Regions from separate parts of the Halomonas sp. TP35 genome, predicted to be linked through region 2. Evidence: predicted binding sites of a transcription regulator. Region 2 holds the regulator's gene; the other holds the start of a gene.
What was found. The regulator LexA, encoded in region 2, represses DNA repair genes until DNA is damaged. The targets are predictions, from matches to a motif close to TACTGTNTANNTANACAGTA.
Positions count from the first base shown of each region.

Region 1: the regulator LexA is predicted to act here: its motif matches at 5,401-5,420, upstream of ACT3RU_RS08615 (PA0069 family radical SAM protein).

Region 1 is NZ_JBQSUZ010000005.1:164,590-171,967, reverse strand. It holds gene ACT3RU_RS08635 (Na/Pi symporter) at 1-389, shown strand, start outside; gene ACT3RU_RS08630 (hypothetical protein) at 400-630, shown strand; gene ACT3RU_RS08625 (glutamate decarboxylase) at 1,108-2,505, shown strand; gene gadC (glutamate/gamma-aminobutyrate antiporter) at 2,603-4,141, shown strand; gene ACT3RU_RS08615 (PA0069 family radical SAM protein) at 4,295-5,380, opposite strand; gene ACT3RU_RS08610 (alkaline phosphatase) at 5,616-7,055, shown strand; gene ACT3RU_RS08605 (hypothetical protein) at 7,176-7,378, shown strand, end outside.
Region 2 is NZ_JBQSUZ010000017.1:30,672-38,049, forward strand. It holds gene ACT3RU_RS15535 (ribonuclease J) at 1-463, opposite strand, end outside; gene purU (formyltetrahydrofolate deformylase) at 757-1,611, shown strand; gene lexA (transcriptional repressor LexA) at 1,719-2,396, opposite strand; gene ACT3RU_RS15550 (TetR/AcrR family transcriptional regulator) at 2,661-3,338, shown strand; gene ACT3RU_RS15555 (L,D-transpeptidase) at 3,316-3,843, shown strand; gene nagZ (beta-N-acetylhexosaminidase) at 3,921-4,946, shown strand; gene ACT3RU_RS15565 (hypoxanthine-guanine phosphoribosyltransferase) at 4,990-5,568, shown strand; gene ppsR (posphoenolpyruvate synthetase regulatory kinase/phosphorylase PpsR) at 5,596-6,429, opposite strand; gene ppsA (phosphoenolpyruvate synthase) at 6,660-7,378, shown strand, end outside.

The sequences.
Region 1 (7,378 bases), on a different contig from region 2:
CTGTGGTGACGTTTTTAGTCCAGTCTTCCTCTACCACCACAAGCTTAATGGTGCCGTTAGCTGGGTCAGGCGCGTTCTCTTTACGTCAGATTTACCCTTTCACATTAGGCACCAACATTGGCACGACGTTTACCGCGCTACTTGCTGCCACCGCAATTACTGGGGCAACTGCCATACTGGCGCTGGAAATCGCGCTGGTTCATCTCTTCTTTAATCTATTTGCGGTTGTGGTGATTTTTGGCCTACCTTTTTTAAGACCACTGCCTGTTAAGGGTGCCGAGTGGCTAGGTCGTGTCGCCTCAGAAAGAAAAGCACTGGCCGCTGCTTGGGTATTAGGCGTATTTATTGCCGTGCCAGCCATCCTGATTGCGCTCACCACGCTGTTTTGAGGAAACGTCCATGACCAATCAACACGAGCTAGTGTCAACATCGACCGCTGAACTCAAGGCCATGCTGGATGACTCTTCCGAGCTCATTGAAGAAATAAGAGAAGAGATAGCGCAAAGAGAAGCGCAAGAGCGAGAGCTGGAACCTTTCGACACGTTGATTAAAGAAGCACGACCCAAAATGAACGAAATTCGTAGTTTCTTTACGTTAGTGCTCAATGAGCTACGCCACCGGCCTAAATAAGCGTTACGAATAGCGAAAACAACAGGATTACTCATTTAGGCATTTGTTTGACACTTTCAGTAAGCTGAGAGTATGTCAGCAAATGCTTTTTTCAAATCTTTTAGGCCATGCCATGCTGTAAATCTCTTGTCTTAACTTGTTTCCATCAAAGCGTTGTTGTTTATTCATTGGCACGAATGGTTGCTTGTTGGATATTTCTTTTTACATTGGTTGTTAAATCACTTTTCTACCCGTTGGGTGCTACGAGAAAGAAATGACACGCCTTGGTTGGTAATATTTTTAGCAGTTTCAAGTGGATAGGCGTTTTTTGGCGAAATAATTTTTTAAATTATACTTACGATGTTTCATTTTTAAGATTTTGTCATAGACTAAAAGCACCACCCATGTAGATATAGTAAATTTTGATGGTTTGATAGGGTGGTCTTAGCTGATCTTTGAGCAGTAAACGTGATCCATATAAAAACTGGGGGTAGTACGATGGATGTCAAAGGGTTAAATGCACGTAATGATAATGACGATGTATATGCATCAATTGACTTGGCGACATCGTTGCCGAAATCCGGGTTTCCCGATGAAGAACGTAATCCTCACAATGTATTTAGCGCCATTCGTGACGAATTAATGCTTGATGGAAATTCCCGCCAGAACCTGGCAACATTTTGCCAAACATGGGTAGATGATGAAATTCGTAATTTGATGGATCTTTCAATCGATAAAAACATGATCGATAAAGATGAATATCCACAAACTGCGGAAATCGAAGCACGCTGCGTTAGGATGTTAGCAGATCTCTGGAACTCACCCTCGCCAGAAACAACCATGGGATGCTCGACGATTGGCTCTTCAGAAGCCGCAATGCTTGGTGGGCTAGCGCTTAAGTGGCAATGGCGGAAAAAACGTGCGGCAAAAGGGCTGCCCACGGATAAACCAAATATGATTTGTGGGCCGGTACAAATTTGCTGGCACAAATTTGCCCGTTATTTTGATGTTGAACTGCGTGAAATTCCGCTGGAAGGCGATCGCTTGATTATGAGCCCAGAGGAAGTTATCAAACGCGTTGATGAGAATACGATTGGTGTCGTACCAACGCTGGGCGTTACCTTTACCTGCCAATACGAGCCAGTAAAAGCCGTAAGCGATGCACTGGATCAATTACAACAAAAAACCGGCTTGGATATTCCTATACACGTTGACGGTGCCAGCGGGGGCTTTTTGGCTCCGTTCTGCGCGCCAGATCTAGTGTGGGACTTCCAACTCCCGAGAGTGAAGTCCATTAACACGTCTGGCCACAAATTTGGGCTTGCACCTTTGGGAGCTGGCTGGGTGGTCTGGCGTGAAGCAATAGACTTGCCCGAAGAGCTCATTTTTAACGTTAACTATCTCGGCGGTGATATGCCGACATTCGCGCTCAATTTTTCGCGCCCCGGTGGGCAAATCATTGCGCAGTACTACAACTTCCTGCGACTTGGGCGTGAAGGTTACGCCAAAATCCATAATGCCTGTTACGCTACCGCGCAACATATTGCGGATGAGATTGGTAAGCTAGGTCCCTTCGAAATCCTCTTTGATGGGAACAGCAATGAAGGTATTCCTGCGTTGGCATGGAAGCTGAAAGAAGGCGCAAATATTGGCGGTTATACGCTCTATGACCTGGCCGACAAATTACGCTCGCGCGGCTGGCAAGTCCCCGCTTATTCTATGCCAGCTCACCGTGAAGACTTGGTTATCCAGCGTATCCTTGTTCGTCATGGGGTGAGCTACGATCTAGGCTGCTTGTTAATTGAAGATATGAAGCGAGCACTTCAGCATTTTGAAGATCATCCCGTGGTTAATCCATTGTCAGAAGGTGAGGCCAGCGGCTTTAATCATTCCTGATTTGAAACTTTTGGTTGTTAGAGCGGCTAGACATCGCCGCTCTAATTAGCGAATAAAAGAATGACGGACTAATAATTCGTTTCTTCGGGGAATAAATATGGATAATACACAATCGACAGCCGCGCCAAAGCAGCTTTCGTTATTGGGTTTCTTCGCGATAACGGCTTCAATGGTAATGGCGGTATATGAATATCCTACCTTCGCAACATCGGGTTTCTCGCTGGTCTTCTTTCTTATTCTTGGTGGGGTTCTGTGGTTTATTCCGGTAGGACTTTGCGCAGCAGAAATGGCGACAGTTAAAGGCTGGGAAGAGGGTGGGGTTTTCACTTGGGTATCCAAAACGCTAGGTGAACGATGGGGATTTGCGGCAATCTCCTTTGGATATTTGCAAATTGCTGTTGGCTTTATTCCTATGCTTTATTTTGTGCTAGGCGCACTCTCTTACATTCTTAATTGGCCTGCACTGAATAGCGACCCGATAGTCAAGACGATTGCGGCGTTGATTATATTGTGGGGGTTAGCGTTAACTCAGTTTGGCGGTACCAAGAATACGGCGCGGATTGCAAAGCTAGGCTTTTTTGCAGGTATTCTACTGCCCGCTTTTATCTTAATTGGGCTTGCAGTTTTGTATCTTCATTCAGGTGCGCCGGTCGCTATTGAAATGAGTGCACAGACGTTTTTCCCCACCTTCGGTAGTATGAGCACCTTGGTGGTGTTTGTCGCTTTTATACTGAGTTATATGGGGGTTGAAGCGTCGGCTACCCATGTCAATGAGATGAAAAACCCCGGTCGTGATTATCCTCTCGCCATGTTGTTTCTTATGGTTTCTGCCATTCTCTTAAGTTCACTCGGTGGGTTGACAATTGCGTCTGTTATTCCTCACGAGCAAATCAACTTATCTGCGGGCGTGATGCAAACGTTCAGTGTGTTGATTAACCACTTTGGCAGCCATTTTGAATGGGCTATTCGGATTATTGCTGCGCTGCTGTTGCTGGGTGTGCTGGCTGAAATAGCCGCATGGATTGTTGGACCATCACGCGGTATGTTGGTAACCGCGCAGCAGGGTATCTTGCCGGCGCGTTTTGCTAAAGTAAACAAGAACGGCGTGCCGGTGGCGTTGGTTATTTCTCAGTTAATCATTACAACTATCGCATTGATTGTTTTGACGAATACGGGGGGAGGAAATAATATGTCCTTCCTGATTGCGCTAGCGCTAACAGTCGTTATCTATCTGTGCAGCTACTTTATGCTATTCCTGGCTTACATTACCCTTGTTCGAAAACAGCCTGAAAATCAACGTACCTTCAATATCCCAGGCGGTAACAAAATAAAAATTGCTGTTGCAGTGGTGGGGTTACTTACTTCTTTAGTTGCTTTTGTCGTCTCCTTCTTTCCTCCCACGGGGTTGCCAGGAAAAGAGTCTAACGAAGTTTATACCGGTTTGCTGATCGGCTGTTTCCTTGTAGTGCTAGCGATTCCGTTTATTATTTATGGAGTGCATAATAAAAGCGCTGCGCCAAAAAACCTTAAACTACACCACATCAAGCCCCATACAGCGCCCGAAGGTCACTACTTTATTCATCCCAAAGCCCGCAGTACGCATCACATCGTTGTTGATGGAGAAAAACTGCATTGATGAACCATGAAAGGATGTTTAGAAATGTGGTCCATTAGATTTTAAGCAGAGCTATGACGAATAGCGAAAAACAACAGTATTAATCACTCAGGCATTTGTTTGGCACTTTCAGTAAGCTGGGAGTATGTCAGGCAAATGCCTTTTTCATGGGCTTTAATAAAAAAGATCGCCCTGAGCGTTGGGCGGGCGAAAGTCTCGGGTATTCAGCCCTTGCTCGGAACGAGATTGAAAGTTCCACTGGCGGCTGGCGCGATTAAAGCGTTGTGCAATCATATCGGCAAAAATACCTTCGCCGCGAAAGCGCTTACCGAACTGAGCGTCGTAGGCCTTGCCGCCCCGGCATTGGCGAATTAGGCTCATTACTTTGGCCGCACGCTCTGGGTAATGGGCTTCCAGCCAGGCTTCAAAGAGTGGAGCGACTTCATGGGGCAAGCGCAGCAGCATCCAGGACGCCGTTCGTGCGCCAGCACGGCTGGCGGCCTCAAGAATCCGCTCTATTTCATGATCTGTTAATCCGGGGATGACCGGAGACACAAGCGTCCCGACGGGAATGCCTGCAGTATTAAGCTCACGGATAACTTTTAAACGCGCTTGAGGAGAGGCCGCACGAGGTTCCAGCGTGCGTTTCATATTGGCGTCCAGGCTGGTCAGGCTAATAAATACGCGCACCAGGCGGTGTTCGGCCATCTCAGCCAGCATATCCATATCCCGTAACACTAACGTGCTTTTGGTCACAATAGTGACTGGATGGCGGCAAGCCAATAATAGCTCAAGCAACTGGCGCGTTAATTGGCGCTTGGCTTCTAGTGGCTGGTAACAATCGGTATTACCAGAGAGATTGATTGGTCGGCAGACGTATCCAGGCTTGCAAAACTCCTCACTTAATCGCTCAACCAGGCCATTTCTTGCAATCAGCCTGGTTTCAAAATCAAGCCCCGGCGACAGATCCCAATAGGCATGAGAAGGGCGGGCATAGCAGTAAACACAGCCATGTTCACAACCTCGGTAAGGGTTCAATGAGCGATCAAAAGGTAAGTCTGGCGACCGGTTCCAGGAAAGCGCACTCTTACTGGTTTCTTCGCGTACTTCAGTTGCCCGTGTGGGGGAAGTCTCTTCGCGCCACCATCCGTCGTCTTCTGCCACGCTATGGGTTGGGGCAAAGCGGTTGTGCGGGTCATAGGTTGCCCCGCGGCCTTTGTGCACGGTGGTCCGTATTGGTGATTTGCCGAGAGACGCCATACGTCTGCCTCTTTCTATATTGGTGTATATATATACAGTATATGTGTTGTGACCAAGCGTGCAAGCGTTACTCAGGCGAAACCCACAATGAACAGTTTTACGGATCGGCTGCTGATTGCGATTCATGGTTATTAGAAATAATTGACTTACCTTTATTAGCATTCATGAAAATGACATTTTTAAGCGCTACGATTTGTTGGATATCGAATTAGCTAAATTTATTTTAGGGATGAAAATGAAAAACTTTACGCGCAATGCACTCACGTTGGCACTGGCATCGGTCATGGTTACGCCGGTATTAGCGCAGGAAAACACAGCTAAGAACGTTATTTTGATGATCACCGACGGCACCGGTATCGAGACGTTCCGTGCGGCAAGTTACTTCCGTCACGGCGCGCTGGGCCATGAAGTTTATGATGAGTTTGACACACAGCTTTTCATGGCAACGCATCCGTTAAACACCTCTACCACACCCACCAAGAGTGATGACGGTACGGTTACGTTTGAACCAGCCGAGCTCTGGAACGACGAGGTGGTAGACACCGTTTACGAAGGTAGCCTGGGTAACTACAAGGGCTACTTTGCCGGTTACGACTACGCTCGGGCTGATTACACCGACAGCGCTGCAGCGGCAACGGCGCTGGCTTCAGGCCATAAGTCCTATAACAGCGCCATCAACTGGTCCAACGATGATGAACCGCTTAAGCATATTGGCGAATACACTGTTGATAGCGGCCGCGCTCTGGGCGTTGTCTCATCGGTGCAGGTTTCCCACGCGACGCCTGCCGGTTTCATGGCCCATAACGTAAGCCGCAATGACTATAGAGCCATTGGCCGCGAAATTGTCGATTCTGGCCTTGCCACTGTCGCCATCGGTACCGGACACCCCTATTACGATGCAGCCGGCGAGCATGTCGATAACCCCGGTGAGAGCGATTTCCGCTTTATCGGTGGCGAAGAGACCTACCAGCGCTTGGTAGGCGGCGAAACGGATTACGCCTTTATCGAAAGCAAGGACGATTTTGAAGCTCTGGCTGCTGGTGAGTTGGATCTTCCCAAGGACAAAGTACTGGGCCTGGTGCAGAACATTCAGACGCTGCAATACAGCCGCCCCGGCGTAACCGGCGGTAATCTACTGGATACGTCACCAAGCCTTGCCACACTGACGGGCGGCGCTTTGAACGTGCTCAGCGCCAGTGAAAACGGCAACGAAAATGGCTTTTTCCTGATGGTTGAAGGTGGCGCTGTGGATTGGGCTGCTCACGCTAACAACCTGCCGCGTATTATCGAAGAGCAAATCGACTTCAACGAAGCTGTGGAGGCGGCCGTTGAGTGGGTAGAAAACAACAGTTCCTGGGACGATACCTTGATCATTGTAACGACTGATCACGGTAACGGTTTGCTTCAAGGTCCTGACTCTGATGTGAATGCCTATAGCCCGATCGTTAATCAGGGTGCTGGCGCGCTACCCTTGGTACGTTGGCATTCCGATACCCACACGCGTGAGCTGGTACCGTTGTATGCCCACGGCGCGGGCGCTGAGTTCTTCTTCGACATCGCTCAGGCAGAAGGCGGTCTTTCCCGCTATGAAGTAGACGAAGACAGCCACTACTGGATCGACAACACCGACGTATTCCGCGCGGGCCTGAACGCTTTCGGTATCGAAGCTGAGTAAATACCCACGTATTGCAAGTACAACAGAGCCGCCTTCGGGTGGCTCTGTTCCGTTGGTAACCACTGCCTGATATCACTTCGCCAACTATCAATCCACTCACTACCCCGAAAAGAGTCAGATATGAAGCTTCGTAACACTCTTTCACTGCTGTTATTGACAACACTAGCCAGCACGCCAGCATTTGCACTTAATGCTGAACGCGCGCCCACCGCCAGTGGTCACGCCTACGCTGAGCCTTATAAAGCTGTTCGCAAAGAGGGCGTTTTACATATTGAAGTACGTTTCGTGACGGACTACCCTGGTTACTCTGGCGAGATCATTTA
Region 2 (7,378 bases):
TGATGGGCGTGCCAATCAGCGGCTCTGGGTCCAGCTTCCAATCCCCTGTGTGCATTATGCGGTAGTCGCCCATCACAATGACCAGTGCGCAGCTTTCAGGGATCGAATGGGTAACCGGCAAATAGCGCACCGAAAAGGGCGCCGTTTCCATTGCTTCGCCCGGCTCGATAATCTTAATCGCGGCGCTACTTAGTTGGTGTTCAGCGAATTTTGCGCGTAAGAGGCCTGCCGCAAGTGGGGTGGCATAGATAGGGCAGTTCCACTTGGGCCATAGCCAAGCAACCGCGCCAATGTGATCTTCATGGCCATGCGTTATAAATAACGCTTGGGGTGTTATGCCCAGCGTCTCGGCGGTGCCCAGGTTAGGTACCTGAAGGGGCGAGTTAGGCAAATCCTGGCGAATCATCATGCCGCAGTCGACCGCGATCCAGTGATCGTCGTATCCATACAGCGTTAGATTCATGCCAATTTCACCACACCCACCCAGCGGTAGTAGGCGCAGGGGAGGGCGGCGGCGAGGGCGAAGTTGAACGCGTGGTGGATGCATCGGTTATGAAAAGCCTAAAAAGTAATGTCTTAACTATACGGGAAGGCAGGGGCGGCTAACAATGACCCCCGACATTAGATAACGGTGCTTCGTTAACGGGGTTCCGGTACACTAGGCGGCCGTTATTTACGACGTTGCTATTTAGCCGCTATTTGCTGCGCCATTACGCTAAGTCACTCGTATTTCGTAGTTCGTCAAGAGTACTTCACATGTCTCATTATTATCGTTTAGTCGTTTCCTGCCCCGATCAGGTGGGTATTGTTGCCCGTGTGTCTGGTTTTATTGCTCAACAAGGCGGCTCTATCACTGAAGCCAGTCAGCATTCTGACTTGCAAACAGGCCGCTTTTTTATGCGTTATGAGATATTGGCCGATTCGCTTGGCATGTCCGTTGAAACATTACGCAGCGCCTTTGAGCCAATTGCTCAAGAGTTTTCCATGCAGTGGGCGCTGATGGATACCCAAAAGCGTCGGCGAGTCATACTCATGGTCTCTCGTGAGTCTCACTGCCTGGTGGATTTGCTTTACCGTTGGCAGGCAGGTGAGCTGGATTGCGACATAGCCGGTGTGATTTCTAATCACGAAGACATGCGTTCAATCGCTGAGTGGTACAGAATTCCTTATCACCATGTGCCGGTGGACCCGAATAATAAGGAAGCGTCGTTTGCTCAGGTGCAGGAGCTTATCGATAACGCGCGAGCGGACTGTATTGTATTGGCGCGCTACATGCAGATTCTGCCCCCGTCGTTGTGTGAGCGCTATGCTGGGCAGGTGATTAATATTCACCACAGCTTCTTGCCTTCATTTGCCGGTGCCAAACCGTATCATCAGGCCTATGAGCGCGGTGTAAAACTGATTGGCGCGACGTGTCACTACGTGACGGAGGAGTTGGATGCAGGGCCGATTATTGAGCAGGATATTCATCGCGTGAGTCATTGCCATACGCCAACCGACCTGGTTCGCTTTGGACGCGATGTAGAAAAAGCCGTACTGGCGCGAGGCCTGCGCTGGCATCTGGAGGACCGCGTTTTGATCCACGGCAATAAGACGGTGGTCTTTAGCTAAGCGTTTTAAAAACTGTTGAAGCTGAATCAGTAACAAAACAAGGGGGTGGTCATGAAAAGGGCCACCCCCTTGATGCTTTTAAAATCCGATTTTACGCAAACGGATTATTAGCCCAGCGCTTGGCCATTACCGCCACGGATGACGCCTACACCTACGCCTTCAATATCCAGTGATTGGGTTCGCAGGTCGATTTCAATCGGTGCAAAATCAGCGTTTTCTGCAATCAACATTACCTGATGCCCTTGGCGTTGAAAGCGTTTTACGGTTACTTCATCTTCCAGCCGCGCAACGACGATTTGCCCGTCACGTACACGATCAGTGCGGTGCACCGCTAGTAAATCGCCTTCCAGGATACCCACATCCTTCATGGATAAACCGCGTACCCGCAGGAGATAGTCGGCTTTAGGGGTGAAATATTCCGCGGGTAGCGGGCAGTAACGGTCAATATGCTCCGCTGCAAGGATCGGGCTGCCAGCGGCAACTTCACCAATAACCGGCAAGCCCATCGGCGGAAGATCATTGTTGTTGGCCGCAGCGGTGGCGGGTAATTCGCTAACGTCCTGCGCTTCCTGGTTGGGGAGGCGAATTCCCCGCGACGTATTGCGAATAATCCGGATCACGCCTTTACGCTCAAGAGCACGTAAATGCTCTTCAGCGGCATTGGGGGACTTAAAGCCCAAGGCCTTGGCAATTTCGGCGCGGGTGGGAGGGTAGCCGAATTCACCCATGGTTTTTACTATAAAATCAAAAACATGTTGCTGACGTGCTGTGAGTGGCCGCGACATACCAAACTCCATAAACAATAAAAGACAGTCGGTATCTGTCTGCTTGATCAGTATGTGTTTAAGTATACAGTATGTTGCTCTATCCAGTACATGGTTAAAAAAGCAGCTTGTTAAAACACTGACTGTCACCGGTAAGACGTTTGAATTAACGCTAATGCGCAGGGTAACCAAATAAAAAATCGGCTAATAAGGGTGATTGAGCCTGATTAAGATATGACTTACTATTCTGTCATGTTTTAAACACTCGTTTCTTCGGAGGCCATAATGGCACAATCTGACACGGTGTCGCGCATCCTGGATACCGCTGAGGTGCTGTTTGCAGAGCGTGGCTTTGCTGAAACGTCACTGCGTAACATCACCAGTAAAGCGCGGGTAAACCTGGCGGCCGTTAATTATCATTTTGGTTCCAAGAAAGCCCTCATCCAAGCCGTATTCTCACGCTATCTAGACCCGTTTACTCAGCGTTTTCATGGTGCGCTCGATGAGCTTGAAGCCCGCTATGTCGATAGCCCCATCCCCCTGGAAGAGCTGCTTGAAACAATGGCCACCACGGTGCTAGCGGTGCCTGCTGAACGCAATAGTTTGAAAGTCTTTATGCGCTTATTGGGGTTAGCCTATAGTCAAGCGCAAGGGCATTTACGGCGCCATATTCAAGAGCAATATGGGGATGTGTTTACCCGTTTTACCGGGCTTGTGCGTAAGGCGACCCCTGATTTACCCGATGCCGAGCGTTTTTGGCGGCTGCACTTTATGTTGGGTACGGTCATATTCACCTTGTCAGGGCTGGATGCGCTACGTGATATCGCCTCCAAGGACTATCAGGAGCAGGTGACTGTGCGTGATTTAGTGCGGCGCCTGCGTCCTGTGGTCGTTGCCGCCATGAATGCTCCACTGCCGCAAGAGGTTGAAGGAGCGCAGCATGCGAACGCCCCTGTTAGCTGAGTTGCCACCTAAAAAAGACGGCTGGATCGAAATTGATACCAGCGCACAAATCCTGCGCTGGTGGCAGGGTCAAACACCAGGCTTTGAGTGCGCTATCTCTACTGGACGCGCTGGCGTTGGCCAGCAAGATGGAAGCGGCCAAACACCGCATGGCTGGCACTATGTTCGCGCGGCAATTGGCCACGAACAGCCGGTCAATGCCGTATTTAGAGGCAGGCGTTTTACCGGTGAAATTTTCTCAAGTGACTTGGCCGACGCTCATCCGACACGTGACTGGATTTTGACGCGAATTTTATGGCTTTGTGGGTTAGAGCGAGGATTTAACCGCGCAGGTTCCGTCGACTCTCAGCGCCGCTATATTTATGTACACGGAACGCCGCCCGACCAACCGATGGGCAAACCTGCTTCACATGGCTGTGTTCGTATGCGCAATGAGGACCTGCTTTATATCTTTGAGCGCGCCGTGCCTGGAACGCCTGTTTGGCTACATGGCAGCCGTCCGTAGTGGCCTTATGCAGAGGCTTTTTTGACTCTGTGCGTTGATCGTCTAAAATCATCGGCCCTTTTGTTGGATCCCTGCTAATGACTCAACCTATTGGCCCGGTCATGCTCGACCTGGAAGGGCCTGAATTATCCAATGCTGAAAAGCGCTTGCTGCTTGAACCCGCTGTCGGTGGCGTGATTTTGTTTGCCCGTAATGTGGAAGACGCCTACCAGGTGCGCAAGCTGTGTAGCGATATAAGGCGCATACGGGGCGATCTTTTATTGGCGGTTGACCAAGAGGGTGGCCGCGTACAGCGTATCAAACAAGGGCTTACCCGCTTACCAGCCATGGCCCGGATTGGCGAGCGTTATGCCCAAGACCCGGAAGAAGGCCGCTCTCTCGCCATAGACGCAGGTTGGTTGCTTGGCATGGAAATGGCCGCATGTGGGCTGGATATCAGCTTTGCGCCAGTGCTTGATGTGGATAGCGGGATTTCTAGCGTCATTGGCGACCGTAGTTTCAGTGGTGACCCAGAGCACGTTGCTCAATTAGGCGCCGCTTTTGTTGAGGGCTTGCATCAGGCGGGCATGGCCGCTGTGGGTAAGCACTTCCCTGGCCACGGCGGCGTAGCCGCGGATTCCCATGTCGCACTGCCCATTGATGAGCGTTCAATGGAGGCAATTAAACAACGCGACCTTGTCCCCTTTGCACAGCTAGCTTCCCAGCTGGATGGCATCATGCCCGCGCATGTCATTTATCGAGCGTTTGATACACGCCCGGCGGGCTTTTCGCCCAGTTGGTTGGGTATGCTGCGTGAATCGCTGGGCTTTAAAGGCTGTATTTTTTCAGATGATTTAAGTATGGCAGGTGCTCACGAAGCGGGTGAGCCACGCGAGCGTGCCGCTGCTGCACTCGCCGCTGGCTGCGATATGTTGCTGGTGTGTAACGACCGTACCGCTGCGCTTGAGGTTGTTGAAGCCAGCCAAGGCATCGCCAATAAGCGTCCCGCGAAACTCCGCTATGGCCGTGCACGACCTGATTTGGATGCGCTGACCGCGCTGGGGCGTTGGCGACGTACGCATGCCAGGCTAGAAGCGCTGGCGGACTGCCCTAGCCCCACCTGATTTTTCTTTTCGCAATATTGCTACATGTTTTGGGAGTTACCCCATGTCCAAATTGGATAAAGAAGCGCTTGAGTCATTGGACTCAATGCGCCAGCTAATGGAAACAGCAGACTGCCTGATCTCTCAGGAAGAAGTCGAGCGGGCGCTGGATCGCATGGCGGAAGCAATTACTGAAGACCTGGGTGACAAACTGCCGGTTTTTTATTGTGTGATGAACGGTGGCTTGATTACGACCGGGCATCTGCTGACCCGATTGGGGTTTCCGCTGGAAGTGGACTATTTGCATGCCACGCGTTATCGCAACGAGTTGCGCGGTGGCGAGCTTTTCTGGCGTGTATCGCCTGAAATTCCCATGGCCGGACGTCACGTCGTTATCGTGGATGACATTTTGGATGAAGGGTCGACGCTCGCCGCGATTCTTGCTTACTGTAAAGAAGCTCAGGCAGCCAGCGTTACGACTGCCGTCCTGGTGGATAAGCAACATAACCGAAAAGCGGTGCCGGGCCTGAAAGCTGATTACTGCAGCCTGGAGGTCGCGGACCGCTATGTGTTCGGTTTTGGTATGGACTACAAAGGTTACTGGCGTAACGCCCCGGGTATCTTCGCCCCCAAAGGCATGTAATTTTTAGCTTTGTTATTTAATGCTGGTTTAGCGGGGGGAGAAGCGCCTCGCTAAGCCTGTCTCGGCAATCATTCGTGTCGAAATTTCTTCTACTGAAAAGCGCGTCGCATCAATAAACGGAATATGCATAATTCGGTAAAGCGCTTCGGCCTGTTCGACTTCCTGCAAACACTGATCCATTGAGCTATAGCGACTGTTCGGCCGACGCTCATTGCGTATGGCGGATAACCTGCGAGCATCAATAGTCAACCCAAACAACTTGTGCCGGTGCGGTGCTAACACCTTGGGCAGCTTGAGCGTGCCGTCTTCGTCAAGGTCGTCCTCGGTAAGCGGGTAGTTGGCCGCTCGAATGCCAAACTGAAGCGCCAAATAAAGCGACGTGGGTGTTTTGCCGCAGCGCGATACGCCCACTAAAATAATATCGGCTTTGTCGTATTGATGCGTACGGGCGCCATCGTCGTTATCAAGTGCGAAGTGTACCGAATGAATCCGGTCCATATAGACATCGTCACTGCCAATCGAGTGAGTTCTTCCCACGCTGTAAGAAGAGTGGGTGCCTAACTCCTGCTCCAGGGGTTTCAAAAAGGTAGAAAAGATATCCACCTTGAAGCCCGGCGCTTTGCGAATCACATCGCGTATCTGCTGGTCAACGATGGTATCGATAATGATCGGTTGTTGCCCATCTCGAGCGGCAGTGGATTCAATAATCCGGGCAAGCGCTTCCGCTTTTTCAAGCGTATCGATATAAGGCTTGGTCAGCATGTTGATCTCAATATCGCTGAACTGAGCCAACAGGCTTCGACCTAAACTCTCGGCCGTAATACCGGTACCATCGGAAATAAAGAAAGCTGTCCGCTTCATAATCACGCCCGTCAATTAAATAATAGATACGCTATTGTGTGCCGAGCATTCGCTAAGCACAACGCCCCAAGCGACTACATAAATCGCCCGTATACGCCTTATGTTGTAAAAATCCTCCACTCCCTTCGCTATTAGACCAATGGCGAATAGGGTGGCACGGTGATAGGGTGACACGATCAATGACTGGCGATCTAAAAGATTGCATCAACGTCTTAAAGCGAGGGGGTTGCGTGGAAGAGTACATTCTGTGGTTCGATCAGCTAGGTATGGCCGACGTCGAACGCGTGGGTGGTAAAAACGCCTCGCTGGGCGAGATGATTTCCAACCTGTCAGGTGCCGGGGTAACCGTACCGGGTGGATTTGCCACTACGGCTCACGCTTATCGTGAATTTCTCTCTCATGAAGGGCTTAACGAACGCATTAACAGCACGCTATCGCGCCTGGACGTTGATGATGTTAAAGCGCTGGCGGAAGCGGGTAGTAATATTCGCCAATGGGTCATTGATACGCCGCTGCCGCCCGCTTTTGAAAGTGCGTTGCGTCAGGCCTATGGGCAACTGCAGGAGCAACACCCTCAGCTGAAAGTGGCGGTGCGCAGCTCGGCAACCGCGGAAGATCTGCCGGATGCCTCTTTTGCTGGCCAGCAGGAAACTTTCCTGAATATCGAAGGTTTCGATAACATCAAGCGCGCTGTACACGAGGTGTTTGCCTCGCTGTTTAATGATCGCGCAATTTCCTACCGCGTTCACCGTGGCTATGCGCATGAAAACGTCGCGCTGTCAGCGGGTGTCCAAAAAATGGTGCGCTCTGAGACGGGCGCCTCTGGGGTCATGTTTACCCTGGATACCGAATCAGGCTACCGCGATGCTGTCTTTGTGACGGCCTCGTGGGGGCTGGGCGAAACGGTTGTGCAAGGCGCCGTTAACCCTGACGAGTTTTATGTTCATAA